One region of the Actinoplanes sp. NPDC051861 genome, then DNA from elsewhere that is predicted to be linked to it. Evidence: riboswitches for the same ligand, from Rfam matches in the RefSeq annotation. Region 1 holds a riboswitch; each other region holds the start of a gene.
What was found. Region 1 has a riboswitch for cyclic di-AMP ahead of AB0M02_RS16255 (NlpC/P60 family protein). Riboswitches for the same ligand answer to the same signal wherever they lie in the genome.
Positions count from the first base shown of each region.

Region 2: another riboswitch for cyclic di-AMP. It lies ahead of AB0M02_RS35785 (NlpC/P60 family protein); the one in region 1 lies ahead of AB0M02_RS16255 (NlpC/P60 family protein).
Region 3: another riboswitch for cyclic di-AMP. It lies ahead of AB0M02_RS42615 (hypothetical protein); the one in region 1 lies ahead of AB0M02_RS16255 (NlpC/P60 family protein).
Region 4: another riboswitch for cyclic di-AMP. It lies ahead of AB0M02_RS25605 (transglycosylase family protein); the one in region 1 lies ahead of AB0M02_RS16255 (NlpC/P60 family protein).

Region 1 is NZ_JBFAYE010000004.1:445,568-452,565, reverse strand. Features, by position in the region: gene AB0M02_RS16270 (VTT domain-containing protein) at 1-140, opposite strand, end outside; gene AB0M02_RS16265 (glutamine amidotransferase) at 190-903, opposite strand; gene AB0M02_RS16260 (MurT ligase domain-containing protein) at 893-2,113, opposite strand; cyclic di-AMP (ydaO/yuaA leader) riboswitch at 2,495-2,674, shown strand; gene AB0M02_RS16255 (NlpC/P60 family protein) at 2,717-3,505, shown strand; gene mraZ (division/cell wall cluster transcriptional repressor MraZ) at 4,370-4,801, shown strand; gene rsmH (16S rRNA (cytosine(1402)-N(4))-methyltransferase RsmH) at 5,030-6,157, shown strand; gene AB0M02_RS16240 (hypothetical protein) at 6,154-6,998, shown strand, end outside.
Region 2 is NZ_JBFAYE010000019.1:185,247-192,244, forward strand. Features, by position in the region: gene cydC (thiol reductant ABC exporter subunit CydC) at 1-484, opposite strand, end outside; gene cydB (cytochrome d ubiquinol oxidase subunit II) at 862-1,842, opposite strand; gene AB0M02_RS35770 (cytochrome ubiquinol oxidase subunit I) at 1,853-3,259, opposite strand; gene AB0M02_RS35775 (BlaI/MecI/CopY family transcriptional regulator) at 3,332-3,685, shown strand; gene AB0M02_RS35780 (M56 family metallopeptidase) at 3,682-4,593, shown strand; cyclic di-AMP (ydaO/yuaA leader) riboswitch at 4,715-4,849, shown strand; gene AB0M02_RS35785 (NlpC/P60 family protein) at 4,867-5,835, shown strand; gene AB0M02_RS35790 (MarR family transcriptional regulator) at 5,916-6,377, opposite strand; gene AB0M02_RS35795 (epoxide hydrolase family protein) at 6,431-6,998, shown strand, end outside.
Region 3 is NZ_JBFAYE010000029.1:57,917-64,914, reverse strand. Features, by position in the region: gene AB0M02_RS42645 (AAA family ATPase) at 1-382, opposite strand, end outside; gene pnuC (nicotinamide riboside transporter PnuC) at 379-1,005, opposite strand; gene AB0M02_RS42635 (Atu4866 domain-containing protein) at 1,022-1,393, opposite strand; gene AB0M02_RS42630 (TetR/AcrR family transcriptional regulator) at 1,475-2,044, opposite strand; gene AB0M02_RS42625 (ABC transporter permease) at 2,270-3,166, shown strand; gene AB0M02_RS42620 (ABC transporter ATP-binding protein) at 3,159-3,932, shown strand; gene AB0M02_RS42615 (hypothetical protein) at 3,952-4,989, opposite strand; cyclic di-AMP (ydaO/yuaA leader) riboswitch at 4,988-5,124, opposite strand; cyclic di-AMP (ydaO/yuaA leader) riboswitch at 5,333-5,466, shown strand; gene AB0M02_RS42610 (hypothetical protein) at 5,471-6,502, shown strand; gene AB0M02_RS42605 (glycoside hydrolase family 65 protein) at 6,637-6,998, opposite strand, start outside.
Region 4 is NZ_JBFAYE010000010.1:134,599-141,596, forward strand. Features, by position in the region: gene AB0M02_RS25590 (GNAT family N-acetyltransferase) at 1-73, shown strand, start outside; gene AB0M02_RS25595 (SIS domain-containing protein) at 70-693, shown strand; gene menC (o-succinylbenzoate synthase) at 690-1,799, shown strand; cyclic di-AMP (ydaO/yuaA leader) riboswitch at 2,043-2,227, shown strand; gene AB0M02_RS25605 (transglycosylase family protein) at 2,273-2,785, shown strand; gene AB0M02_RS25610 (aminoglycoside phosphotransferase family protein) at 3,118-4,080, opposite strand; gene AB0M02_RS25615 (alpha/beta hydrolase) at 4,073-5,002, opposite strand; gene AB0M02_RS25620 (SigE family RNA polymerase sigma factor) at 5,096-5,593, shown strand; gene AB0M02_RS25625 (hypothetical protein) at 5,596-6,540, shown strand; gene AB0M02_RS25630 (transaminase) at 6,537-6,998, opposite strand, start outside.

The DNA.
Region 1 (6,998 bases):
ACGGCGAGGACGCCGACCACGGCGGCCAGCGTGCCGAACCGGGCGAGACGGCGCTTCCAGGCGATCGGTGCGGTCTGCGTAACGGCCTGAGGGTCCGCGGAGGGGGTTGCGCCCCGCGGGGCGATCAGGATGTCGGTCATGCAGGCATACCGCCCCAACTGTCGTCGGTTCAGGTCCAGGTCGTGCCGGTCACACAGCGCCGGCGGCGGCCAGTCGCTCGCTTCGCAGCCGGTCGGGCCAGCTGTCATCCAGGGGCGCAAGCCTATCCGCGCCGGTGGACCATCTCAGTAGCAGATCGGCTATCGCTGGGTTGCGAGCGAGCGCCGGGCCGTGCGAGTAGGTGCCGAGGATCTTGCCGGCCCACGCGCCCTCGGTCTGGCCGTCGTTGCCGATGCCGGCCGTGACCCTGGCGAGCGGTGCCGCGTGCGCGCCGAGATGCGTCCGCCCACCGTGGTTCTCGAATCCGGTGAGCGGCGGCAGGCCGAGCCGGGGGTCGATGTCGCCGCGCAGTTCACCCACCGCCCGGGTCTCGCCCCGGTCCGAGGTGATGTCGAGCAGGCCCAACCCGGCGACTTTCGCTCCCTTGGCGAAGAACGAGTGACCGAACAACTGGTAACCCGCGCAGATCGCCAGCACCGCCGCGCCCTGGTTGACGGCGCGGTGCAGGCCGCCGTCGGTGAGCAGCCGCTGCGACGCGAGGGACTGCGGGCCGTCCTCGCCGCCGCCGATCAGGTAGATGTCCGCTGTGGTCGGCATCTGCTGGTCGGAGCGGACCTCGTACGTCTCCACCGGGATGCCGCGGGCGGCCGCCCGGTGCGCCAGGATGAGCAGGTTGCCACGGTCACCGTAGGTGGACAGCAGATCGGGGTAGATCCACACGATCCGCAGGGCCTCAGTTGACACGGTCCAACTCCGCTCGGATGTCCTGGAACGCCGTGTAGTTGGCGATCACTTCGAGGCGGCCGGGCGGCACGGCGCGCAGCGCCTCGTCGAAACTGAGTACGTGCCGGAACGGCACCCGGTTCACCTCGAGGCGTACGGCCAAGTCATACGCACGGTCACCGGTGATGAGGATGGGACGGGTGCGCAGCGGCGCGAAATCGACGTCCCAGAGCCACGAGGTGTCCAGTCCGTCAGGGTCCCGCGCGTTGATGGACAGCAGCGTAGGGGCCTGATCGGCCATGTCGAACGCCTCCAGCCAACTGGCCGGGTTCTTGGCGAGAAGCAGCCGGATGTTGCGGCCGTCGCGGTCCACCTGGGCGTAACGCCCTGCGATGGATGTCACCTGGGAGAGGCGCGGAAGTGCCTCGATCGGGCGAACCCCGAACTCGGCGGCGACGGCGAGCGCGGTCGCCGCGTTGCCGATGTTGACCCGGCCGGGCAGCTGGAGCTTCACCAGGTGCCAGTCGCCGCGCGGATCGATCACGCCCTCGTCCTCGACCGTCCAGTGCGGCCGGGGGCGGCGCAGCGGGCAGCCGGTGCACCACCAGTCGCCGTTGGCCCGCTCGATCGCGTGCCCGCTCTCCGGGCAGACGAACGAGTCGTCCAGCCAGCGCTGGCCGGCGCTGAACCAGGTGACCTGCTGAGCGGCGCTCGCGGCCCAGACCACCATCGGGTCGTCGGCGTTGGCGACCACCCGGATGTCGGGGTGGCCGGCGAGCGCGACCTTCCACAGCTGCGCCATCATCGCCACCTCCTTCGCCCGGTCGAGCTGGTCGCGGGAGAGGTTGAGCAGCGCCACCACGCGCGGGTTGGTGGAGTCGATCACCTGGGCCAGGTAGTGCTCGTCCACCTCCAGGACCGCGAACGGGGTGTGACCCTCTTTCGCCAGGGCCGAGGTGTGCCCGGTCGGCATGTTCGCACCGAAGGAGTTGGTCGCGACCCGTCCGAGGTAGCCGACCGCGGCCGCGGTGAGCCGGGTGGTGGTGGTCTTGCCGTTGGTGCCGGAGACCAGCGCCACGGCCCGGCCGGACGAGAGGTGCGCCAGCAGGTCAGGGTCGATCTTGAGGCCGATCCAGCCGCCGATCACCGAGCCGTCGCCGCGCCCGGCGGCCCTGGAGAGCGCTGCCGCGGTCTTGGACACCGAGGTCGCGACCTTGGCGATGAGTGGCATCTTCCCGTCCGTCACGCCAGCGAGGGTACCGGACGCAAAGGTTACGTCGCGTTGCCAGACCATCAAGATCACGTGCGTAGCGTGTTTTCCCCGCTCCGGCCACTTCGGACGCGACGGCGAGTTATTTATGTGTTCTGGTTCACCCGTAACCTTGGACGTTGCGTAGTTGCTCGGTAGCGCCTGGTCACGGCATTTGTCTCGTGGAGGTAACAAACTGGACAGCGCCCAGCGTGCCAACTACTTAGCGTGATCCCGAGCACGCTGACGATCTAGGCCGCGTTCAGGTACCAAGGTTGAGCCGGCGGCAATCCGCTCGCCGGTCGCACCGGACCGGTTCACGCCGAGCCCTGCCCCGTTCCGGACGGTGCGACCACACAGTGTTTCGCAAGAAAGACAAGGCATTCGGGGGCGGGGACGGGGGACCCATTCGCGGTCCGTCCCGCGCCACGGCATCTCGCGTGGCGCACCAGGGGTGACCTTGGGGTGAAGCCGCTCCGGCGGCCGGGCAACCTTCCCGCCCGAACCCGACAGCTAACCTCGCAGGCGTGCCGGAGGGATCTCTCTACCGTGGGCGAACACAGTTCGCGCCGGGGCCGCCGCAGCATGTCTGTCGGCACCGGCACTGTCGCACTCTCCCTGGGCCTCTGCCTCTGCGCCGGACAGCTGATGACGGCCACGGCCGCCGCAGCCGCCGGCACCACCCCGGTCGCCGCTGTCACCACTGAAGCCGCTGCCGTGAAGGTCACGCCCAAGCTGTCCAATACGGTCAGCACCCGGAGCCTGAAGTGGGGCTCCACCCTCAAGGTCACCGCGAAGGTCATCGACCCGCGGACCGGCCAGATCGCCAAGGGCACGGTCCGCCTCCAGGGCTGGAGCAACGGCGCCTGGCGGACCTGGGACACCGACACCGTCCGGAACGCGAACGGTACGGTCACCCTGACCGCCAAGCCGCTGGTCAACACGTGGACCCGGACCGTCTTCACCGGCTCCGGCTTCAACCAGGTGATCACCAGCAAGACCAAGGTGAACGTCAAGGCCAGCGGCGCGAAGATCCTCGCCGAGGCCAAGAAGCACAAGGGCGCGCTGTACAAGTACGGTGCGGCGGGCCCCAAGCGCTTCGACTGCTCCGGCTTCACCAAGTACGTCTACAAGAAGGCGGCGGGCAAGTCCCTGCCGCACAAGGCGAACTCGCAGCAGAGCAAGGGCAAGGCGGTCGCCAAGAGCAACAAGAAGGTCGGCGACCTGATCGTCTTCCGCAACGGGTCCTACGGCTACCACGCCGGCATCTACGCGGGCAACGGCTACATCTACGACTCGCCGCACAGCGGTGCCCGGGTCGGCAAGCACAAGATCTGGAGCAAGAACTACGTGGTCCGCCGCCTCGTCGCGTAGTGGACCGCAGTAAGTAAGGTGCGCGGTGTGGTGGCATCGCAACAGCCTTAATAAGTAAGGCATACGCCTGTGGGGTGTGATTCCGGTTCGGGTCACGCCCCACAGGCGTTTTTCACGTCCGGCACGCGGTGGGTCACCCTCTAATTCTTTCTACGCTACGTGCACGACGGCCGGCAGAAGCGACTACGCGTACCGCCCCCACACCGCGAGCCCATCACCGGTCCCGCCCCCTGCCGCGCCCGCCGGGCAGACCCGCCGGCTCACCCTCACCCCGCGATGTGTGGACTTCGCCCCCGCTCCGCACCCGAACTCCACACGCGTTCCTTGCGTGTGAACTTCCTCCCCGCTCCGCACCCGAACTCCACACGCGATCCTGGTTGGACTGTCTACTGCCGCGGGTGGCGTGTGCCACTTTGGCCGGCCGCCTTCTCTCCCGGACCCTGATTTCTCTCCCGGACCCCTGATTTCCTCCCCGGCGGGCAGCCGCTTTCGTCCACCGGAGGGCACCACTTTCCTCCACCGGGGTGCTCCACTTTCCTCCACGGCGGGGGGTCGGAGGGGGGTCGGGGGCGTGGGAGGGTCGGAAATGGGGGAGTTTTCCCACCTGGTGTGCCCGATGTCGGAAACCGGACCAGGTCGATCATGGTCTGCGGCTCCATTCCGCTCCACCGCCTGTGAACTGGGGTTTCGTCCGCGAAAACGGCTCGCGAGCCGACGCTTTCGGGTTGCAGGTGGAGGGAAGTGGAGTAAAGTGGTGCGCAGTGGCAGGACCGAGGAACTCAACCGAAGCCTGCCGGCCCGAGTTGACAGGCGGACCGACTTCCCCGCGAAGGAGCCGGTGCCGCGGCAAGGGGGGTTGGGCCGATGTTCCTCGGCACACACACCCCGCGCCTGGACGAAAAGGGCCGGCTGATCCTTCCGGCGAAGTTCCGTGATGAGCTGGCGGGAGGTGTCGTGATCACCAAAGGGCAGGAGCGCTGTCTCTACGTGTTCCCGATGCCGGAGTTCCAGCGCATCGCCGGTCAGTTGCGTGAGGCGCCGGTGACCAACAAGGCCGCTCGGGCTTACAGCCGGGTGTTCTTCGCCAGCGCGCACGACGAGGTGCCCGACAAGCAGGGACGCGTGACCATCCCGGCGCACCTCAGAGACTATGCGAGCCTCGGCCGCGACCTGGTCGTGATCGGAGCGAGCACCCGGGTCGAGATCTGGGACAAGCAATCCTGGGACGACTACCTCTCGGCGAGCGAGGAAGACTTCGCCGACATCGAGGAGGGGGTGCTGCCCGGCGGACTGTAGGGCGTGGCACCTCGGTGGGCCGCCGCAGCGGCCCGGACGCCACTGCCGCCGTACTGCGAGATCTCCAGCCGCTCCCGCTCCTGGCGCCTCTTCCCCGGCGCCAGGCGCGTGTCCGGGGCCGGTTCAGCCCGGCGCGGGACATGAGCGGATGGGGATCTGGCGGTACGGATGGGCGGCCGGGCCGGAACGGCAAGTGAACAACCGGGTGATACGCGAGCGGGTAGTGCTATGGGGGTCGACATGGGGGAGCCGCGGGGCGTACACGTTCCGGTGCTGCTCGAGCGTTGCCTCGAGCTGCTCGGTCCCGCCCTCGACCTGCCGGGCGCCGTTCACGTCGACTTCACGCTGGGACTGGGCGGGCACGCCGAGGCGGTGCTCGAGCGGCACCCTGACGTGATCCTGATCGGACTCGACCGCGACACCGAGGCTCTGGAGCACGCTTCGCGCCGGCTGGCCCGGTTCGAGGGCCGGACGCATCTGGTGCACGCGGTCTACCACGAACTGCCGCGGGTGCTCGGCGAACTCGGCATCCCGGTGATCCACAGCGGACTGTTCGACCTCGGGGTCTCGTCGTTGCAGTTGGACGAGGCGGATCGTGGGTTCGCGTACGCGCAGGACGCACCACTGGACATGCGGATGGACCAGTCCCGCGGTGTGACCGCCGAGGAGATCGTCAACACGTACGAGCCGGGGGAGCTGGTGCGGATCCTCCGGCAGTACGGCGAGGAGAAGTTCGCGCCCCGGATCGTGTCGTCGATCGTGCGGGAGCGGGCCAAGGGCCGGATCACGTCGACGGCCCGTCTCGCCGAACTGGTGAAGGACGCCATACCAGCCGCCGCGCGCCGAACGGGTGGAAATCCCGCAAAAAGAACCTTTCAGGCACTACGCATTGAGGTGAACGGCGAGCTCGAGGTCCTCGAGCAAGCGGTTCCGCATGCTTTGGACGCGTTGGCGCCCAAGGGGCGTCTTGTGGTGATGAGTTATCAATCACTGGAGGACAGGATCGTCAAGCGCGAGCTCGCCGCGAGGTCGCGCAGCACCGGGCCGATCGACCTGCCGGTCGAGCTTCCCGGTACCGGTCCGACGCTGCGGTTGCTGACCAGGGGGTCCGAGCCACCCAGCGAGGCGGAGGTGGCGGAGAACCCGAGGGCGGCCTCGGTGAAGCTCCGCGCCGTGGAGCGGATCGACGAAGAGCAGGGACGGCAGTACAACCGGGCACCCGGGACCGGCCGCGAGCGGCCCCGGATGGCCGGAGCCACCCGCGGTGGGAAACCGGGGCAGCCCGGGGAGACAACGCGCGGGGGACGAGGGCGGTTACGCCCGGGGGCGAAAGAGGAGGGGGAGGGACGAGCATGAGCGAGCGTTACGACGCGCCGCGGTCGGGGGGCCGTGCGGCGCAGTCGCGTCGGGTGCACGACGACAGCCGCGATGCGCGAGACCGGGGAACTGGCGCCCGGGGGGCGCGCCAGTCGCCCGGCACCGACACGCGCCGTTCCGGGATCCGGAGCGACCGGGCCGACCGCCCGGCCACCGAAGCGGCCACGCGGGGCGACCGCGCCGACCGGGCGGCCACGCGGGGCGACCGGCTGGACGCGGCGGCGACGCGGGGCGACCGGCTGGACGCGGCGGCGACGCGGGGGGAGCGCGCCGACCGGGCGGCCACGCGGGGTGACCGCGCCGAGCGGGCGGCCACGCGGGGCGACCGGCTGGACGCTGCGGCTGCGCGGAAGTCGGCGCGGGACGAGCGGCTGGGCGCTGCGGCGGCGCGGGGCGATCGCGCCGAGCGGGCGGCCGCGCGAGACGACCGGCTGGACGCGGCGGCTGCGCGGAAGTCGGCGCGGGGGGAGCGGGCTGAGCGGGCTGCTGGGCGGAACGTGGCGCGGGAAGAGCGGGTTCGTGGTGGTAAGGGTGGTCGGGTCGAGGGGACGGCGGCGCTGGCGCTGCGGGTCACCGACCTGGAGGTGACGGCGGCGGCGCCGGAGCCGGCCGGCCGGCCCAAGCTCTGGGTGGCGCCGCCGGCGCCGATCCGGGCGCCGCGGGTGACGTTCGCCGTGGCGGTGCTCGCTGTGGTGCTGGTCGGTGTGCTCGGCATTCTGTACATCAACACCAAGACCATGGAGCAGTCGTTCCGGCTGACCGCGCTGCGCAAGGAGCAGGCCGCTCTCGACAAGCAGCAGGCGAGCCTGGAGCAGCAGCT
Region 2 (6,998 bases), on a different contig from region 1:
GGGCGCGTGCCTGCGTGGCCCAGCCGATCAGGGCGCCGAGCAGCGGGATCAGTGGCAGGGTGAACGCCGCGATCACCGCCGAGGCGGGGTCCACGACCGCCATGACGACTACGACCAGGGGTGGCAGGACCACTCCTAGGACCAGCGCCGGCAGATAACCGGAGAACCACGGGCGCAGGGCGTCGAGGCCGGTTCCGAGTACGGCGGTGAGGCGGCCGCCCCCATAGGACGCCACCCACGCCGGACCCCGCCCGACGACGGCCCGGAGCAGGGAGCGCCGCAGCTCGTCGGTGACTTTCGCGGCCGTCCTTCGTGCTGCTACCTGCTCTGTCCACGCCAGCCCGGCGCGCGCCGCGAAGGCACCCGCGAGCAGCGCGATCGCCCCGCCGCCGCGCCCGGTGACGATCCCGCACAGCGCCACCGCGATGGTCAGCGTCGCGACGGCCTGGCCCACGCCGACGGCCGCCAGCAGCGCGATCCCCACACGACCCGATCGGGCATGCCGCAACAACCGCGGATCGATCGGCCCCCTGGCCGCGCGCGCCTTCCCCGCCGCCCCACCCGAGACCTTGGGCGCCAACGCCGCCCCGGAGCGGCCGGAACGCCCAAGATCGCCCGGGGGAGACGCGGAGGAAACAGAAGACAAGGAAGAAACGTCGGAAGCGGAGGGCGCGGAGGGAGGGGGAGGCACGGAGGGCGCGGGAGGCGTGGAGGGAGGGGGAAGCGCGGAGGGCGCGGGAGGCGCGGAGGGCGCGGAGGGAGAGGGAGGCGTGGAGGGAGCGGAGGGCGTGGAGGAGGAAACGGGAGAGGTTGAGGAGGCGTTGGCAGGGGCGGGCGCCGAGGAAGTGGAGGCGGGCACTCTCATGACGGCACCCGTTCGCTGGCGACGCGGCGGCGAAACACCCAGTATGACCAGGCCTGATAGACCAGCACCCCCGGCAGGATCAGCACACCGGCGATCGTGAGCAGGCGTAGTGCCTCCGGGCCGGCGGCGGCTGACGAGCGGGTCAGGCTCCACGACGGGTCGAGGGTGCTGGCGAGTACCACGTCCCCGTGGACTGTGAAGACCGCCACCACCGCTCCGGCCACCGCCAGGGCCACGACGGAGAACGCCAGAGCCTCTCGCTTTCCCCGAGCCTGCAGACCGGCCACGAAGACCAGGGCGGCTGCGGCGAGAGCGAGCTTGGAACCCGTACCGATGCCTAGAAGTAAAAGGGTGACCGCGCCTCCCGTGCTGGCATGGCGTGCCAGATCGCGTGCCCGGTGGCGCACCGGGCCGGTGGTGCGCAGGGAGAGGAACGTCGCACCCAGCAGGATCGCCGCGAGGAGCCCGGCGAGCGCGCCCAGCCCGGCCGCGGGAGTGAGCAGAGGACTGAGGCTGCGGCTGAGACCGGTGCCGGTGACCTCGCCGTCCGCGCCCAGAGCGAGCCCGTGGACGAACACGCCGAGCACCGCGCCCCAGAGCAGGACGATGCCCGCCGAGCTGGCCGACAGCAGCAGGTCACAGCGGCGCTGCCACGACGCGGACGAGTGCTTGCCGCGGAATTCGAGGGCTACGCCGCGCACGGCCAGGAGCAGCAGGATCGCGACCATGGGCAGGTAGAGGGCGGACATCAGGGCGGCGTACCAGTCGGGGAAGGCGGCGAACGTGACGCCGACCGCGGCGACCAGCCAGACCTCGTTGCCGTCCCAGAACGGGCCGATGGTGCGGATGACGGCGCCGCGTTCGTGCGGGTCGCGCCCGAGCAGGGGGCCGAGGATGCCGACGCCGAAGTCGAAGCCCTCGAGGACGAAGTAGAGCACCCATGCGAGGACCAGCACCGCGAACCAGAAGGTGACCATGACAGAGCTCCTAGTAGGACGGAACCGGCTCGGAAGCGGAAATATCCGATACTTCGGGGGTCAGTGGCTTGCGGGACAGGTGCAGCACCAGGCGCACCCACGCGACCGCCAGCAACCCGTAGACCAGCGTGAATCCGGCGAGGGACGCCACCACCTCGGCGGACGTCAACCCGGGCGAGATCCCGTCAGCCACCTTGGAGATCCCGAAAGCGAGCCACGGCTGCCGAGCGGTCTCCGTGAAGATCCAACCGAACGTGTTGGCCGCGGCCGGCAACAGCGGCGCCACCACCACGAATCGCCGCAACCAGCGAGGAGTCCCGGAACCCGGCTGCAACACCCGCGGCAGAAATGCCAGACGGCGTGACCAGGTCGACCAGAGATGGAACGCCGCCAGGGCCATCGCCAGCACGCCGACCCCGATCATCAGCCGGAACGTCCAGAACGCCACCGGAATCATCGGCACATAGCTGCCCGGCCCGTAGGCCGCGACGTACTGCGCCTGCAGATCGTCGATCCCCTGCACGGTCCCGCCGAACGACCCTGTGCCGAGGAACGAGAGCAGCCCCGGGATCTCGATGCTGAAGAACGGCCGATCGTGCCCGAGCGCACCGATGGCGAAGATCGAGAACGGCGCTCCGGTGGTGGTCGAATACAACGCCTCAGCGGCAGCCATCTTCATCGGCTGCACGGACGTCATCACCTTCCCGAGGTGATCACCGCTGATGGCGGTGACAGCCCCGCCCACCAGCATGATCCAGGCACCGATCCGCGATAAAACATGAAATGTCCGATCAGCGGACACTCGCCAGATCCCGATGGCCATGAGCAGGCCGCCACCGGCCATCGCCGCACCGCCGATCGTGTGCGGGAACGCCGCCAGCACGACCTCGTTGGTCAGCAGCTCCCCGAAGCTGGTGAGGTGAGCCCGCCCGGTGGACGGGTCCAGGGCATAGGCGACCGGGTTCTGCATGAACGAGTTGGCCGCCAGGATGATGTACGCCGAAAGCAACGTCCCCACCGCCACCACGACGATCGTCGCCGCGTGCAGACGCCGTGGCAGCCGGTCCCACCCGAAATACCAGAGCGCCAGGAACGTCGCCTCGAGGAAGAACGCCAGCATCCCCTCGATGGCCAGCGTAGGTCCGAATACATCCCCATAAAATCGGGCAAAAGCGCTCCACCCGAGCCCGAACTGGAACTCCTGCACCAGCCCGGTGACCACCCCCACGGCGAACGTCACGATCAGCAGTTTCCCGACAAATCGCGTCAGGTCCAGAAAGGCGGCACGCCCAGTTCGCATCCAGGCCAGGTGCAGTCCCGCAGCCGTGCATGCCAGCGAGATCGACACCGGCACGAACAGATAGTGGTAGATCGTCACGACCGCGAACTGCAGCCGCGTCAAATCAAGCACATCCATGACAGCCCCCTACGACGCTTCGTAGTAGATACTACGACGTGTAGTACGACAACTTGAAGTAGGATGGGAGACATGGCGAAGGGCGACCTCGAACGCGAGGTCCTGACGAAACTCTGGGACGCGGGTGAGCCGCTCACCGTCCGGCAGGTCCACGACCTGCTCAGCCGCGACCGCGACTTGGCGTACACGACGGTGATGACCGTCCTGGACCGCCTCGCCAAGAAGGGCGTCGTGGTCCAGCAGAAGGCCGACAAGGCGTACAAGTACGCCCCGGCCCGGTCCCGCGAGGAGATGACCGCGGGGCTGATGATGGACGCGCTGACCGCCACCCCGGACCGGGACGCCGCCCTCGCCTACTTCGTCGGCCAGCTACCCCCCGAGGCCCTGCGAGCCGCGATAGAAGCGGCGACCAACGCCGAGCGGTGACCGCCCTCCTGCTCGGCGCGCTCGGGCTCACCCTCTCCCTGGTCGTGCCCGGCGCCCTGGCCAACGCCCGCTGGCCGGACCGCGCACCGGTCGCCGCCGTGATCCTCTGGCAGGCGCTCACGCTCACCGCGGTGCTCTGTGCCCTGGGCGTCGTCCTGGCCGCCCCCGAGGAACTGACCCGCGCCGCCGGCGCCCGCCACCCCGAGGCGGCCGCCGCGCTCGGCTTCTCCCTGGCCGTCGCCGGCACGATCGTCGCGCGGCTGCTCATCTCGCTCGGCCGGGTCAGCTACCGGGCGCGGGCGCGGCGGGCCCGGCACCGCATGCTCGTGGACCTGCTCGACCGGGTCGAGCGCCACGAGGACCTCGGCGGGGGAGAGGTGCGCGTCCTCGACGGCCCGCTGCCCCTGGCCTACTGCGTACCGGGCCGGTCCCCGCGGGTCGTGCTCAGCGACGGTGTCCTTCGCGTCCTCGACCGCGAGCAGGTCGACGCCGTCCTCGCGCACGAGCGCGCCCACCTGCGCCACCGGCACGAGCTGGTGATGGAGTCGTTCACCGCCTTCTACCGCGCGGTGCCACGGCCGCTCCGCAGCAGGCAGCCGCTTGACGCCGTACATCTGCTTCTGGAGATGGTGGCGGACGATGCCGCACGTCGCCGCACGGGCCCGGCACCGCTGCGGGCCGCGTTGGCCCGGCTTGCCGACGCTGTCCCGCTGGCGGAGGAGGTCGCGGCCGACCCGGAGGGTGAATCTCGCCGCCGCAGGCTGGCGCGGCTGTCCGGCCCGGACCGCAACTCGACCGCCGTGACCCTCGCCGCGGCCGCCGCCGCAACCGGGCTGCTCGTGCTACCTACCGTGATCCTCGTGGTGCCCTGGCTGGGAAAAGCGCTGGACGCCTGGCCCATTCAGTGACGGGGCGTATCCATAAACCTGCACGCAGTAGGAAATGGAAGCCGCGCTTCCAGTCACCGGCATGATCCGAGTACGGTGGTCCCCGGTCCGGCAGCCCCCCATCGTCCATCCCGGCCGATCTGACGGACCACCGCCTAATCGTCGACAGACGAACCGGGGACCCAGGTAGTTCCGGGGTGAAGTCGTGCGAAAGCGGCCGGGTGTGCTTCCCACCCGAACCCGTCAGCTAACCCGGTCGGCGGCCTGACCAGGAAGAAAGGACAACGCAACAACGTGAAACGCTTCCTGCGCGGGCTGGCCTGCCTTGTGGCCACTGCCGGGCTCGTTCTCACCGGGCCGGCTGTTGCCCACGCCGAGCCGACCCCCTCCGCCATCGAGAAGCAGATCGATGAGCAGTGGAACACGCTCGAACCCGTCATCGAGCAGTACAACGACGTGCACGGGAAGCTGACCAAGCTGCGCAAGCAGCAGAAGCAGCTGGCGAACACCCTCGCGCCGCTGCAGGCGCAGGTGGACGTGGCCATGAAGGAGGTGCGCGGCCTCGCGGTCGACGCCTACATGCAGGGCCCCCCGAGCGTGCTCAACGCCATGCTGATCAGTGGTTCCCCGACCGGTCTGACCGAGAAGCTCACCCTTCTCGACCAGCTGGCCTACAACCAGGAGCAGTCGATCGCCGAGGTGGCGAAGCTGCGCGACAAGTACGCCACCGACAAGGCCAAGGTGGACCAGCTCGAGACCGAGATCGCCACCCGCGACACCGACCTGGCGTCGAAGAAGAAGGCGATCGAGGGCGAGATCAAGGACCTCCAGAAGCTGCGGATCGAGGCGTACGGCACGTCCAACGTCGACGACGGCCCGCTGCGTACCGGTCCCTGTCCGGTTACGTACACCAACGACAAGGGTGGTCGCGCGGCCCAGAAGGCGTGCGACCTGATCGGCCTGCCCTACGTCTTCGGCTCCGACGGTCCCGGCAGCTACGACTGCTCGGGCCTGACGCAGGCGGCGTGGGCGGCGGTCGGCGTGCACCTGGAGCACTACACGAAGGACCAGTGGGGCTCGACCAAAACGGTCAGCCGGAGCGAGTTGAAGCCGGGCGACCTGGTCTTCTACTACTCCGACGTGCATCACGTCGCCATCTACATCGGCGGCGGCAAGGTGGTGCACGCTCCGCACACGGGAGACCATGTGCGGATGGCGACGATCGACCGGGGTCCGATCGCCGGCTATCGCCGACCGGGCTAGAGCTGAGCGAAAACGGTCGCCGCCAGTTTTTGGTGGCGGCCGTTTCGTTTTTGGGGGTACGCGTCCCCGCGCTCTCGATCCTATGAACCCGCGGCGTCACCGCGCCGTCCAGGCCGATGCGCGGCCGCCGGGGCATGGTGGTCCAAAAGGCGTCGCAGCAGTCCCGCCAGGATGTCCCGCTCCTCCTGGCTCAACGGTCCCAGCAGGTCGTCCTGGACCGTTTTTGCCCGCTCAGCGAGCTCGTCGGCGCGGTCGCGTCCTTTCGGCGTCACCGTGATCACGTTGCGCCGCCGGTCAGATATGTCTGTATTTCTCGTGATAAAGCCTCCATCCTCCAGCTCGTTCAGGGCCCCCACCAGATCACTGAGGTGAATGTTGGTCCGCCTCCCGAGCGCCGCCTGACTCGCCGGCCCCTCCTCGATCAGCGAGCTGAGCAGCCGGTAGTGATACCCCCTCGCCCCGACCGCCCCCATCCCCTCCGCGACCAGCCGATGCGCGTGCGCCGCGACCTGGGTGAGCAACCAGCTGTGCAGATGATCCACGTGGCGAGGATAACATTGGACTTCCTAACGTTAGGCACACTAACGTTAGGCGCATGAACGAATCCACGCTCCGCATCCCGCAGGCCGATCTCGACGACCTCACCACCCGCCTGGCGCGCACCCGCTGGCCCGGCGAGATCCCCGGCACCGGCTGGGACCACGGCATCCCGCAGGACCGCGTCCGCGCCCTCGCCACCCGCTGGGCCGCGTTCGACTGGCGCGCCCACGAGGCCGAGCTCAACGCCCTCCCGCAGTACGTCACCGAGATCGGCGGCGACCGGGTGTATTTCGTCCACGTCCGCAACGCCGACCCGCATGCCCTGCCGCTCGTCCTCACCCACGGCTGGCCCGGCTCCACCGTCGAGTTCCTCGACGTGATCGGCAAACTCGCACCGCACTTCCACCTGGTGATCCCCGCCATCCCCGGCTTCGGCCTGTCCGGGCCCACCACCCGCCCCGGCTGGGGCATGGGCCGGGTCGCGCGGGCCTGGGCCGAGCTGATGGACCGTCTGGGCTACCGCCGCTACGGCGCGCAGGGCGGCGACTGGGGCTCCGGCATCTCCCAGGCGCTCGCCGCGATCGCGCCCGAACACGTCGTCGGCGTCCACGTGAACTACCTGC
Region 3 (6,998 bases), on a different contig from region 1:
CACGCAGGCGTGCCGGGTCGACCAGGACCGGCTCGGCGTGGAAGCGGCGGGCGAGCTCCGGCCCGTACGCCTCGGAGGAGAAGACCGCATCCACCCGGTCCGTGCCCGCGGCCTCGCGGAAGACGGCCATGTGCAGTTCCCAGACAGCCGGGTCGTCGTAGTCGATCGGATGGTCGTCGTGCACACCGGCGAACCGCACGTTCGGCCCGTGCGCCTCCCGCAGCCATCGCAGCCGCAGTTCCAGCGGGACGGTCTCGGCCGAGGACGGTGCCACCACGACGGTGACCCGTTCACACACACTGGCCGCGGCCTCGATCAGCGCGTGGTGACCGGCGTGCGGTGGGTAGAACTTGCCGACGATCAGGCCGTGGGCGTACCTCACGCGGTCACCTCCGCCCGCTGCGCCCGCAGAGCGGCCCGCCACGCTCGGAGGCCGAGCACGCAGAGAGTGAGGAACGCCACATAGAGGATCGCGGTCAGCCAGAGGCCCTTGTACGCGTACAGCGGGATGTAGATCAGGTCGGCGGCGATCCAGATCCACCAGTTCTGCACGAGTTTGCGGGTCTGGCCGTACGTGGCGAGCAGCGACAGCGCGGTGGTGAGCGCGTCGGCCAGCGGCACTGTCGAGCTGGTGAGCCGGTCCAGGAAGAGCCAGAGCGCCCCGGTGACGATCAGTCCGGCGAGGGCGAGTCCGGTCCACTCGGCGCGGGTGGTGTCGCGGACCACGAGACGGGTCCGGTCCTGGCCGCCGTAGAGCCAGGCCCACCAGCCGTAGAGGCCGAGGATCACGTAGACGATCTGCAGGCCGGCGTCCGCGTACAGGCCGGCGCTCCAGAAGACGACCATCAGGAGCAGGACGTTCAGGATGCCGAGGGGCCAGTTGAGGATGTGCTGTCGTACCAGCAGCCACACGTTGACCAGGCCGGTCGCGAAGCCGAGCACCTCCGCCCACGAGGTCGGTACACCGAACGCGACCACCGCCGGGCTGTTCAACCAATCGATCACGGCCACAGCATGGCAGTCAGATCGGCAGTAGGCGGTGTCCCGCCATCTCCAGTTCGCCGTCGTGGACGGTGACGGGGGTGTTCAGCCCGGAGTCGTCGTGCAGCAGCACCGACCCGCCGTCGACCCGGTACGTGCCGCGGGCCTGGCGACGGCGGCCCGCGACCTCGCCGGCGTAGGTGCCGTCGCGGCGCAGCTGCAGGCGGACGACTCCGTCGGCGCTGCGCCAGGCGCCCACCACCGCGGCGTCGGTGACCACACGGGGCCGGCCGGTGACCGGGCAGGTGCCGACGTCCGTCGCGCCGCCCATGGCGATGGCGAGCAGCGAGGCTGCGTCGAGAACGGTCGTGTCCAGCACGTTGGCGTCAACACGGGTGTCACCGAGGATCATGGTGGCCGGCTCCGGGGGTGGGATCGGGGTCAGCCCTCTCCTTCGGCCCCCGCGTCGCGCGGCGGAGCGAATCCTCGGTTGCTATTCGGTGGTGGCCGCCTTCAGCGCCGCCGTGACGGCCGCGGTCAGCCGCACCAGGTCGTCGTCGCCGAGCGGCTGCCGTGCCACCGCCAACCGCCAGTACAGCGGGCCGAGGATCAGGTCGACGGCGAGGTCCGGGTCGGTGCCCTCGGGCAGCTCGCCCCGGGCCACGGCCTGGCCGACCAGCTTGTCCCCGACCGCCTGCTGGTGAGTCCGCAGCGCTCGCTGCAGGGTCTCGGCGATCTGCGGGTTACGGGCCGCCTCGGCCATCAGATCGGGGATGATCTGGGACGCGATCCGGTGCTGGAGCGCCTTGCTCACGATCATCATGAGCAGCGCGAGGTCGCCGGCGAAGCTGCCGGTGTCGGGAAGCGGTACCTTCCGCTCCGCCACGTCGGAGATGATCTCCATGACCATCTCCAGCTTGTTGCTCCATCGGCGGTAGATCGCGGTCTTGCCGACCCCCGCGCGGCGGGCCACCGCCTCGATGGACAATCGGCCGTAGCCGACCTCCGCCAACTCGTTCATGACCGCGTTGCGGATCGCCACGGTGATGTCGCCTCGGAGCACTGCCGCTCCGGCAGGTGCGCGCTTTACTGTCGCCACACTGTTCACTATAGCGCTACGACGTAACGGTTGCGTTCCGCCGTTTGGTCAAGTACCGTCAACAGCCACGTCGATACGAACCCGTTTCATCGGCGTCGGCGGGTGCCTGTCATGCTGCTAGCTGTGTTCTCGCGCAAGCCGACCGAGCCCGCCGCCTCCTTCGGGCCGACTAGATCGGAGCACCACCCCATGCCAGAGACGGCGGTCGCCGAGGCCGGCACCGGGCTCTCCCCCAAGGAGCTGGCCCGCAAGCACGGCCTGAGCGCTTCAGGACGTCTGCCGAGCCTCGCCGAGTACTCACGCCAGCTGTGGTCGTACCGGCACTTCATCCAGGCACACGCGAGCGCGAAGACGTCCTCGGCCCTGGGCACGACGAAGCTCGGCACGCTCTGGCAGGTCCTGACACCGATCATCAACGCCGCCGTCTACTACGTGATCTTCGGCGTGATCCTGGGCGGCCGGGACGGTGTGTCGAACTTCATCGCGTACCTCTGTGCCGGTGTGTTCGTCTTCCAGTTCACCCAGTCGATCGTGCAGAACGGCATCAACGCGATCACCGGCAACCTCGGGCTGATCCGCGCCCTGCACTTCCCGCGGGCCAGCCTGCCGCTGTCGGTCGCCCTCGTGGAGATCCGCAACTTCGTGGTGGCGCTGTTCGTCCTGATGGGCATCGTGCTGATCACCGGCGAGCCGATCACCCTGGAGTGGCTGCTCGTCCTTCCGGTGCTGCTCCTGCACTCGATCTTCAACACCGGCCTCGCGCTGGCCGCCGCCAAGTTCGGCGCCAAGGTCCGCGACGTCAAGCAGCTGATCCCGTTCATCATGCGGTTCTGGATGTACGGCTCGGCCGTGCTCTACCCGGTGCAGCTGTTCGCCGAGCACGCCTCCGGCTGGGTGCTCGCCGTCATCGAGGCGAACCCGCTGCTCATCTTCATCGAGCTGATGCGCCACTCGCTGATGGAGGACGTGGAGCTGGCCGGCCCGCCGGCGCTGCTCTGGACCCAGGCCGTGATCTGGACGGTCGTGGTCGGCATCGGTGGGTACGTGTACTTCTGGCGCGGAGAGAAGGGCTACGGCCGTGGCTGACAACGAGCGGATCCCGACCGTCATCGCGGACAACGCCCACATCATCTACAAGGTGCACAGCTCGGCCTCGCCGGGCAGCGGCAGCCCGCTGGCGAGCTTGAAGCGGATGGTGACCGGCACCAAGGCGGCCAACGTCCGTGAGGTGCACGCGGTCAAGGGCGTGAGCTTCGTGGCGTACCGGGGTGAGGCGATCGGCCTGATCGGCAGCAACGGCTCCGGGAAGTCGACGCTGCTGCGCGCCGTCGCCGGCCTGCTGCCGGTGGCCAAGGGCAAGATCTACGCCTCCGGCCAGCCGTCCCTGCTCGGCGTGAACGCCGCCCTGATGAACGAGCTGCCCGGCGAGCGCAACGTCGAGCTGGGCTGCCTGGCGATGGGCATGTCGCCGCAGGAGGTCAAGGAGAAGAAGGACGGGATCATCGACTTCTCCGGCATCAACGAGCGGGGCGACTTCTCCTCGCTGCCGATGCGGACGTACTCGTCCGGCATGGCCGCCCGGCTCCGCTTCTCCATCGCCGCCGCCAAGCAGCACGACGTCCTGCTCATCGACGAGGCCCTGGCCACCGGAGACGCCAAGTTCCGCCGCCGCAGCGAGGCGCGGGTGCGCGAGCTGCGCGCCGAGGCGGGCACGGTGTTCCTGGTCAGCCACAGCGAGCAGTCGATCCGCGACACCTGCGACCGGGCCATCTGGCTGGAGTCCGGGCTGATCCGGGCGGACGGGCCCACCGACGAGGTGATGCGGGAGTACGAGGCCTACATGCGTAAGTAGGCCCCGCACCCCCGCCGCGTCAGTCGACCGAGAGATGCACGTGGTTGGTGTGGTCGCTGGACGGATCGCCACCCGCCCCGCTGTACGACTTCCAGCCACTGCTCGGCAGCCAGATCCGCCGATACCAGATGACGTAGAGCACGCTCAGCTCGTCGGCGTTGTTGATGAAGTAGTTCGCCAGGTTGTTGCCGTACGTCTTGTCCGCGCCGGTGGCGTCACCGCCGAACGTGCCCTTCTCGGCCGAGAAGTCACAGGCGCGGCCCTTCGGATGCTCACCGCTGTTCTGCTCGCGGAAGCAACGCGTGAAGCGGGTGAACCCGTCCGACTGCGCCTGCTTCAGCGCGTGCAGGGTGCGCGGCGTGAGGCAGCCACTCGTGGTCGGGTCCGACTCGGTGCACCCGTTGCCGGAGCCGCTGGGCGCCGGGTCGGCCGAGGCGCTGCCGCCGCCGTCGCTCGACGAGCTGGCGTCCTGGCCCTGGTTCGCCTTCTTCAGCGCGGTCTCGGCCTGCGCCTTGCGCTTGGCCATCACGTTGACCTGCTTCTGCTGGTCGCGGATGGTGGCCTCGATCGCGAGCTTGGCGCGCTGCTGCTTCTCGCGGGTGGTCTTCAGATCGGCGATCGCCGCGTTCTGCTGCGCCGCCACGGTTGCCAGCGTCTCGGCGCGGTCCATGAAGCTGTCGGCCGAGCTGGCGGTGACGAGTGCGGACATCGCGCCGAGCCGGCCCGAGGTGTAGGCCTGCTGAGCGATCTCGTCCAGGACGTCCTGCTGCGGACCGATCTGCGAGTCGAGACGCTTGAGCTCGGCGGTCAGCGCCGCCTGCTGCTCCTTGGACTTCTTGAGAGCCGCCTTGGCCTTGATGAAACCGCTGGAGGCGTCCTCGAGTTGTTCGATGAGGGACTTGGAACCACCCTCGCCGTCGTCGCCGGAGTCGCCCGGCGCGGCGAGGAGACGGGGGGCCGCGGTGGCCGGCGACGTGGTGACGGCCAGCCCGCACACGGCGACGAGCAGCGCCATCACCGCTGCTAATCGCCGCGCAGTCTGATCCTGCACAGGCATTTCCTTCCGTCGGCCGCCGACCGAGTTAGCTGACGGGTTCGGGACGAAGGAAATCCCTACCGCAAACGCGGATTCACCCCGGAGGAAAAGGTGGTTCCCCGGCTCGCCGCAAGGGCGATTAGGCGGCGGTCCCCGGGTGGGAACCGGCTCCGACCATACCCACTACATCGACAGATCGACAGTTCTCGTACGCACCGCGATTGGCCAGATACGGCACGTGACGCGATTACGGAAAGTCGTTGCCTCGTAACACTTTTCGCAGCTCAGCGGGACCTGATGCTCGGCGATATCTCGGGTAAACTCCAGTCCGGTCCTGCCAGGACGGCACCGCCCCCGAGTTGCCGGCAGGCCGCCGCCCAATCGTCGAAAGGCGAGCCGGGGAACCAGGTCACTGGGGTGTATCCGCAGTTTGCGGTAGGGATTGCTTCCGTCCCGAACCCGTCAGCTAACTCGGTCGGCGGTGACAAGGAAGGAACTGTTGATGACCGCTAGTCCCCGCCGGTGGCTGAATCTTGCCCTGGCGCCGCTCGTGGCCACCGCGCTCTTTGTGGCCCCGGCCACAACGGCCACCGCGGCGCCGGGTGGTAATTCGCCGACCGCCGAGGAGGAGGGCGACGCCGATCTGTCGACCGTGATGGAGGCGACCAACAGGCGCTTCGTCAACGCGAAGGCAGCCGTCTCCACATCACGGAAGAACCAGCAGAAGTTCACCGCCGACATCAAGGCCGCGGAGATCCGGCGCGACGCGCTGGTCCCCGAGGTGAACTCGATCGCCGCCCAGCAGTATCAGACCGGCAACCTGAGTGCCATCGGCTTCCTGCTGAACGCCGACTCGTCGAACGACTTCATGAGCAAGGCGATCTCCCTGGAGGAGATCAACAAGCTCCACGACGAGAAGCTGCACGAGCTGAACACGGCGATCAAGGAGATCAGCGACAAGAAGGCCGCTCTCGACGCCGAGCTCAAGAACGAGCAGCAGCAGCTGACCGTCCTGCAGAAGCAGAAGAAGGCCGCTGAGAACCAGCTCGACCTGGTCGGCGGCGGCACCGGCATCAACAAGACCATCACCAAGGGCCTCGTCGACGCCACGTCCAAGACCGCGGCGCCGGCACCGCGCAACTCCAGCGGCGGCTTCTCGTCCGAGGGCTGCACGGAGAAGGACGAGACCACCAGCGGCTGTGTGACCAAGCGCACGCTGCACATGTACAAGGAAGTCCGGAAAGCCGGCTTCAAGCGCTTCGTCGGGTGCCACCGCAACGGCGGTCCCTTCGAGCACCCCAAGGGCCGGGCCTGTGACTGGTCCCTGCAGAAGAGCGGGTTCTCGTCGGCGCACAACGACGACATGATGCGGTACGGCAACGACCTGACCGCGTTCCTGGTGCGTAACGCCGACCGCCTCGGCATCTACTACGTCATCTGGTACAAGCAGATCTGGTTCCCCGCCACCGGCGAGTGGCACTCGTACTCGGGTGCCAGCGACCACACCGACCACGTGCACGTCTCGATGCTCTAGCGGACCTCAGCAAAACGCTCGGCCGGGATTCCCGGCCGAGCGTTTTGCGTTAGCGGCCCTGCAACCTTCCGTGTGGAGTTCGGCCCCGCTCCGCACCCGAACTCCACACAACGAGCAGTTGCTTTGGGCGTCTGTCAGTGCACCGCGCGGCGCACCGGCGCACGGCCGGCCGGCTGCGACGGCGCGGGACCGACCGGCATCCCCGGCGGGATCGCCATCGTCACCGGGCGGACCTGGGTCACCTCGATCTCCTTGCCGTGGTGCAGCAGGGTCAGCCGGGCCGACCCGCCGCCGTTGCGCAGCGAGTACGTGACCTCCTCGGAGGTCACGTTGACCCGCAGCCGCAGGCCACGCCAGAGCAGCGAGAAGTCCAGGTTGTTGATCCGGCTGGGCAGACGCGGCGCGAAGCTGAGCTGTCCGTTGAAGTCACGCATGCCACCGAGGCCGGCGACGAGCGCGATCCAGGAGCCGGCCAGCGACGCCACGTGCACGCCGT
Region 4 (6,998 bases), on a different contig from region 1:
GGCCGGCGGCCGGCTGACCGCGGTGACCAAAGTCGGCAGCCAGGCCGTCTACGTCTTCGGGGACCCACGATGACGACCCCTGCCGAGCGATTCGACCGCAACGTCCAGCGCCGCTCGGCCCAGGTGCTCAAACAGCGCGTCCTGGACCAGCAGCGTTCCGCATTCGAGAGAGCCATCTCCTGGGCCGCCGGGCAGGACGCCATCGAGCGCGCGGCGGCCATGATCGTTTCGGCTCGGCGCCGCTACCTTCTGGGGTACGGGAAATCGCACAGCTACGCGTCGCTGCTCGCATCCGACCTGAGCGCCGGACTTTCCGGGGTGCACCTCGTGGACGGTTCCGCACTGCGCGCGCTCGACGTGCTCAGCGACATCCGGCAGGGCGATCTGCTCGTGGCGGTCTCCTTGGAGCGCTACCGCCGGGAAACCGTCGACATCGCGTCGGCCTACGCGCGGCACGGCGGCGAACTCGTGCTGATCACGGATGCGGAGGACGCCCCGTTGTCGGCGGTGGCGACCACCCGGATCGTCATCGGGTCCGACACGGCCTCCTATGCGAACTCGCCCACCTCGGTGGTGCTGGCACTGCACCTGCTCGCGACGCTCACCATCGCCAGTTCGAAAGGGGCGGGCCGCCGGCTGCGCGACCGGGACGCCCTCGCTCGCGAACTGGGTCTCTACACGGAAGAACAATGAGGATCTCAACGGTGGAGCTGCGCCGGGTCCGGCTGCCGCTCGTGCATCAGTTCCGGACCAGCTCGCACGCCAAGCGGGAGCTGGAGCACATTCTCGTGACGCTGACCGCCTCGGACGGGACGGTCGGCTGGGGGGAGATCGCTTCGCCGTCGGGGCCGTTCTACTCGGCGGAGACGGTGGAGAGTTGCTGGGCGGTGTCGCGGTCGTTCCTGGCGCCGCTCGTGCTGGGAGTGTCGTGGGAGCATCCGTCGGAGCTGGCCTCGGCGATGGCGAGGGTGCGGGGCAATCATTTCGCGCGGGCCGGGTTCGACATGGCTGCCTGGGCGATGTGGTCCTCGGACAACAGCTTGCCGCTCGCGTCGGCGCTCGGCGGGACCCGGTCGCGCGTGGCGGCGGGGGTCTCGCTCGGGATCGAGCCGGCGATCGACGATTTGCTGGAGCAGGTGGACGCTCGGGTCAGCGAGGGGTACAAACGGGTCAAACTCAAGATCGCCCCGGGTTGGGACGTCGAGCCGGTCCGTGCCGTTCGGGCCGCCTTCCCCGCCGTGACGCTGCACGTGGACGCCAACGGCATCTACGACATTTCGGAAAAATCGGTCTTTGGGGTGCTTGATCGGCTTGGGCTGACGATGATCGAGCAGCCGTTCGCTCCCCGAGAGCTGGTGGCCCACGCGACCCTGCAGGCTCGCCTGGAAACCCCGCTCTGCCTGGACGAGTCGATCGAGGACATCGGCGATCTGCGGACGGCGCTGCACCTCGGGGCCGGCCGCGTCATCAACATCAAGGTGTCCCGGATGGGCGGCCTCACCCACGCGGTCCGCGCCCACGATCTCGCCCGCGACGCGGGTGTGCCTGTCTGGTGCGGGGGCATGCACGAGTTCGGCGTCGGCCGCGCGGCGAACGTCGCGCTGAGCTCCCTCCCCGGCTTCACGCTGCCCTCCGACGTGTCCGGTTCTGACAAGTACTACGCCCGCGACATCACGACCCGTCCGATCGTCTGCACCGACGGCTTCGTCGCGGTCCCGACGACTGCCGGCCTCGGCTGGGAGCCCGATGTGGACTTCCTGTCCGAACACGTCACCGATCAGGTATCCATCGTCACCTGATCCGCCTTTTTCCGGCCGTCCGTTCATCCCCTCCCAGGTCACGCCTTCCGTGACGACACCCGGTTGACCCCTTTTCCGGAATGCCCGCCATTCCAGGGCGCGAACAAGATCAAATCGGGCAAATACCGTGAAGAACGTCACTATCACGGGTGTAAAACTTGGCTTTCCGCGCCGTGACGTGGTTACCGTCGGCCGGTCCCGCGTTGGCGGGCACTGTGGACGGTCCGCCGAGTCCTGCCGCCGTCCACAGACTCGAATCTCAGGCAGGAGCGGGGGACCCAGGTAATCCGGCGCGTCACGCGAACGCGCCTCGGGGTGAAGCCGCAGAGCATTTTCGACCTGGCCCTCGCCACGGTCGAGGAGCTCCTGAAGACGGCCGGGCCACTCTGTCCGAACCCGACAGCTCACCTCGTAGGCGTGGAGGATCTCCCATGTCTCGATTCGGTAGACGAACGCGCCTTGCCCTCGGTCTGGTGACCGCGGGTGTGACCGGAGCCGGCATCCTGCTCGGCCCCGCCACCCCGGCGTCAGCGGCCCGGCAGGTCAACTGGGACGTGCTCGCCAAGTGCGAGTCCGGCGGCAGATGGCACATCAACACCGGAAACGGGTACTACGGCGGCCTGCAGTTCAGCCGCGGCACGTGGAAGGCGAACGGCGGCGGCAAATACGCGCCGACCGCCGACCGGGCCACCAAGGGCGAGCAGATCAAAATCGCCGAGAAACTGTACGCGAAGCGCGGCCTCAAACCATGGCCCGTGTGCGGCAGGAAGGCCGGGGTCTACAAGAAGGCCACCAAGGCCAAGAAGAAGGTCGCCGTCAAAGCGGTCGGCGGAAAGACCTACGTGATCCGGTCGGGTGACACACTCGCCTCGATCGCCCGGAAGTTCAAGGTCGCGGGCGGCTGGCGCACCCTCTACCGGCTGAACAAGTCCACCCTCGACAGCCCCAGCCTGATCTTCCCGGGTCAGCGCATCCGCCTGCGCTGACCGCACCACCCGATCGCCGGCGCTCCCACCGGCCCGCACTCAGGCCGGTTCGCGGCGCTGGGCACCGGTCTGAGCGCCGGCCGGTTCGACCGCACGACGACGCCGGCCTCCGGAATGGATGCCGGGGTCACGACGCCATGCCCGCCGATGACGCCGGGCATGGCGTCACCAGCAGAGCGCTCCCTGGCACGCGCCGCCCGGCACCCAGCGGGCGGTATTCGACACGCAGCGGGCGGCGCGCGGCACTCAGCGGGCGGTATTCGACACGCAGCGGGCGGCGCGCGGCACTCAGCGGGCGGCACCCAGCGGGCGGCGGGCGGCGCGGGGTTCGGTTACAGGTATCCCGTGAGGTAGGTGAGTGACGCAGCCAGATCGGCGCTCTCGCCGTGTGGGCGGTGCAGCTCGTCGGCGTAGATGGCGATGTCGGCCAGGACCCACCACAGCCGGAAGAAGGCCAGACCGTCGCCGGAGATCTCGCGGCCGGTAAGTGACGTGTAGTGGCCGAGGACGGCGTCGTCGTCGCCGGCCGGCTGGAGGCCGAGCATCGACGCGAAGCCGCCGGTGAGCATCCAGAGGTCGCGTTCGGGTGGTGCGATCCGGGCGGTGTCCCAGTCGATCAGCAGCGGGCCGCCGGCGGTGCGCAGAAGGTTCCCGGGGTGGGGCTCGCCGTGCGTGAGGACCCAGTCGCCCCGGTCGCGAACGTGCGCCGCGAGCGTGTCGAATTCGGCCAGCCACCCGTGGATCCGGTCGGCGTGGCCGGCCAGGACACGCCGCGCGGGCTCGGCGTAGGGACCGGTGCTCCACACCTCACCCGTGTCCCGCAGAACTTCGTTGAGGCGGTCCCGCCCGGGGAGCCGCAGGTCCAGGTGCGGCGCCGGTGCGGTGGTGACGCCGTGCAGGGCGGCGAGCAGCTCGATGGTCCGGTGCCGATCGTCGGGCGCGTGCGGGACGAAATCGCCGGCGGTGCCTTCGGTGAAGGGAAAGACGCTTATTGCGTACGTTGGAAAGAGCCGCCGCAGAATCTCCCCGCCGGACCCGCGCACGGGGGCGAGGACGAAGTCGAGCCCGGATTCGCGCAGCGTGACCGCCGTCAGCAGGGAGCGGCGCAGATCGTCGAGGGAACCGGGACTGTCCGCCTTGACGAACCACCTCGCACCGCCGCTGTCGCGCACCGACCAGCAGTGACTGCCCGCGCCGACCGGCAGGAAGTCGACGCTCGTGGCCTCGATGTCCCAGCCGGCGCGCAGCGTCGCGATCAGATCGGATTCGGTCAGGTCGGGAGGCGGTTCACGCATGCTCGTGAAGCCAGTCGAGTGCCGGTACGGCCTGGCCCGCCAGCACCGAGACGTGGCCCTCGCCCGGGATGATCCGCAGCTCGGCGTCGCGGATCTGACCGGCCAGCCAGATGCTGTGCGAACTCGGCACCACCAGGTCGTCGGCACCGTGCACCAGCAGGACCGGCGCGGCGATCGTCGCCGGGTCGAAACCCCACGGGCCGGCGTTGGCCAGGTCGTCGTCGATCAGCGGCGCGGGACCGTTCGCCATCGCGGGTTCGACGACGCTGCCGAACCAGCCCCACTCGCCGTCGAGGGCGGCCCAGTCGGCGGGTGTGAAATCCGGCCCGCTGTCGCCGGGTGCCTCCGGCTCGTCAGCGGGTGTCTCCGGCCCGGCGGTGGGTGCCTTCGGCCCGGCGGCGGTAGCCTCCGGCCCGGCGGCGTTGGATGCCCGGCCCACGCCGGCGTGGGCCTCTTTGGCCTCGCGGCCGGCGGCGGCCGCACCCAGGGAGGCACGGCTGGCGGGGCCCATCCCGGCGAACCAGTCGAGGCTCGTCGCGGTGAGCGGGGCCAGGCCGGAGATGCTGACGGCCGCGGTGACCCGGTCCGGGAGCAGCGCGGCGCAGGCCAGGGAGTGCGGCCCGCCGCTGGAGTGGCCGAGCACCGCGAACCGCTTCACGCCCAGGGCATCGGCGACGGCCGTGGCGAGCGCGGCGGCGGACGCCATGTCGCGGCCGGGCAGCGGTGACGAGCCGCCGTAACCGGGGCGGTCGTAGGACACGAAGCGGATGCCGAGGCGGGCCGCCGCGGCGAACAGCGGGCGGGGCGGTGAGCCGAGATTCGGCGTTCCGTGATGCCACATCACCACCCGGTCGCCGTCTCCCCAGGAGTAGGCGTGCAGGGTGCGGCCGTCCGGCGTACGCAGATCGGTCTCGGTAATCACCGAACTCACTATTGTCGGCCCGGAAGTTCTTTGCGACCCCACTCCACGGATCCGGCCACCGGAAGCGTTACGAGGGGCGGAAGGGAGCGCCCGGTGACTTTCGAGGAGTTTCTGTCCGCGCGGCTGGCGGCTCTGCTGCGCTATGCCACCGTTCTGGCCTGCGACCCGCACCTCGGCGAGGACATCGTGCAGGAGGTGATGGCGCGGGCGCAGCCACGCTGGACGCGGATCGGCGCCGCGCCGTCACCGGAGGCGTACGTGAAACGCATGATCATCAACGAGCTGGCGTCGTGGCGGCGGCGCCGGGCCTCGTCGGTGGTGCCGCTGTCGATGGCGGCCCTCGACGCGGTCACCGAGCCCGAGGCGGATCCCGGTCCGGCCGTCGACGAACGGGACGCGATGATCCGCAGGCTCGCCGGGCTGCCGGTCAAGCAGCGGATCGTGCTGGCGCTGCGCTTCTACGAAGGGTGCAGCGACGCGGAGATCGCCGGGCTGATCGGATGCCGCGAGGTGACGGTCCGCAGCCACGCGGCGAGAGCCCTGGCGACCCTCCGCAAAGGCGTGCCCACCACCACCCGGATCGGAGGCTGACCGTGGTCGACGACAAGATCTTTGAAGCGTACGAGCGGCTCGCGGCGATGGCACCCGCGCCGGACGGACTCGAGGAGCGGATCGCCGCACGGGCCCGGGCGCACCGTCAGCGGCGGCTGTTGCTGGCCAGTGGAGTCGCCACCGCTGCGGTTGCGGTCGGCGTACCCCTGGCTCTTCGTGATCGGCGCAGTGAGCCGGCGCCGCTGCAGACGACCCCGCCCCCCGCTCAGCCGGTGCAGGTCCTGGCGCCACTGATGTTCACACCGTCGTGGTTCCCGGCGGGGGTGACCGAGCAGTATCGGTCGGCCACCTTCGCCACCGCGACCGGGCCGCTGATGACGATGACGCCCGGCGCGCTGCAGGGGAGCGAGCGGTACTGGCTGCCGCCCGGGGTGCGATACGTGCCGGGGGAGCCGGAACCCGTGGGGGTGCGGATCGCCGTGAGCCCGCGGCCCCGGCTGGACTCCGGTGACCGGATAACCGTCGCCGGCTACCCGGCGAGGCTGCGCCGAGGGGAGACCGTCGCGGTGGAGTGGCGGCCGTGGCACGCCTCCTTCCCCTACGTGATGGTGTCGGTGCGCGGGCTGCCCGACGCCGAGGCCGTCACGCTGCGGATCGCGCGAAGTGTCATGTACACGAGCGCGATGATGACCGTCACGATGCGCTCACCAGCGGTGCCCGCGTCGATCGGCGAGCTGACGACGGCGGCGGTCTGCCCGGCGGCCTCCGGGTGGTACCAGTCGCTGACGCACGTCTCGAAGGACGGCCGCACGTCGCTGGAGATCGTGGGGCAGACAGCGGCGCCGCCCGACGGCGTGCGATTCCTCGTCACGCGGCCGGACGGCGTCAACCTGTACATACGGGACTCGGCACAGCCCGAGGCGCGGCGGATGCTGGAGAGCGTCGAGCTCAGCGAGCCGGACCTGACCTGGGTCGGTGATCGCTAGACCAGTTCGGACAGAGCCTTGTCGAAGATCTCGTGGTGGCGCGCGACGTCGGCGGCCGAGGTCTCCGGGCACATCAGCGCCATGTTGTGGAACGGGGTGAGCAGCACGCCGCGGTTCGCCAGGTAGACGTGCAGGAAGTCCTCGAGTTCGGCGTCCGCGTTCGCCGCCGATTCGGTGCCGTTGCGCGGGGCGGGGCTGACGAACCGGTACTCGACGCGAGCGCCCAGCCGGCTCACGGACCACGGGAGCCCGTACCCTTCAATGATCTTGCTGATGCCATCCGCGAACGTCGACGCTGTCTCGATCATCGCGCCGAACGCGGCCTCGGTGAGAACCTCCTCCAGCGTGGCGCGCGTCGCGGCCATCGACACCGGGTTGCCGGCGAGCGTTCCGCCCACGCCACCCATGTCCACCAGGTCCAGATCATTTCTTGCGCTGAGTGCGCCCACCAGGTCTTC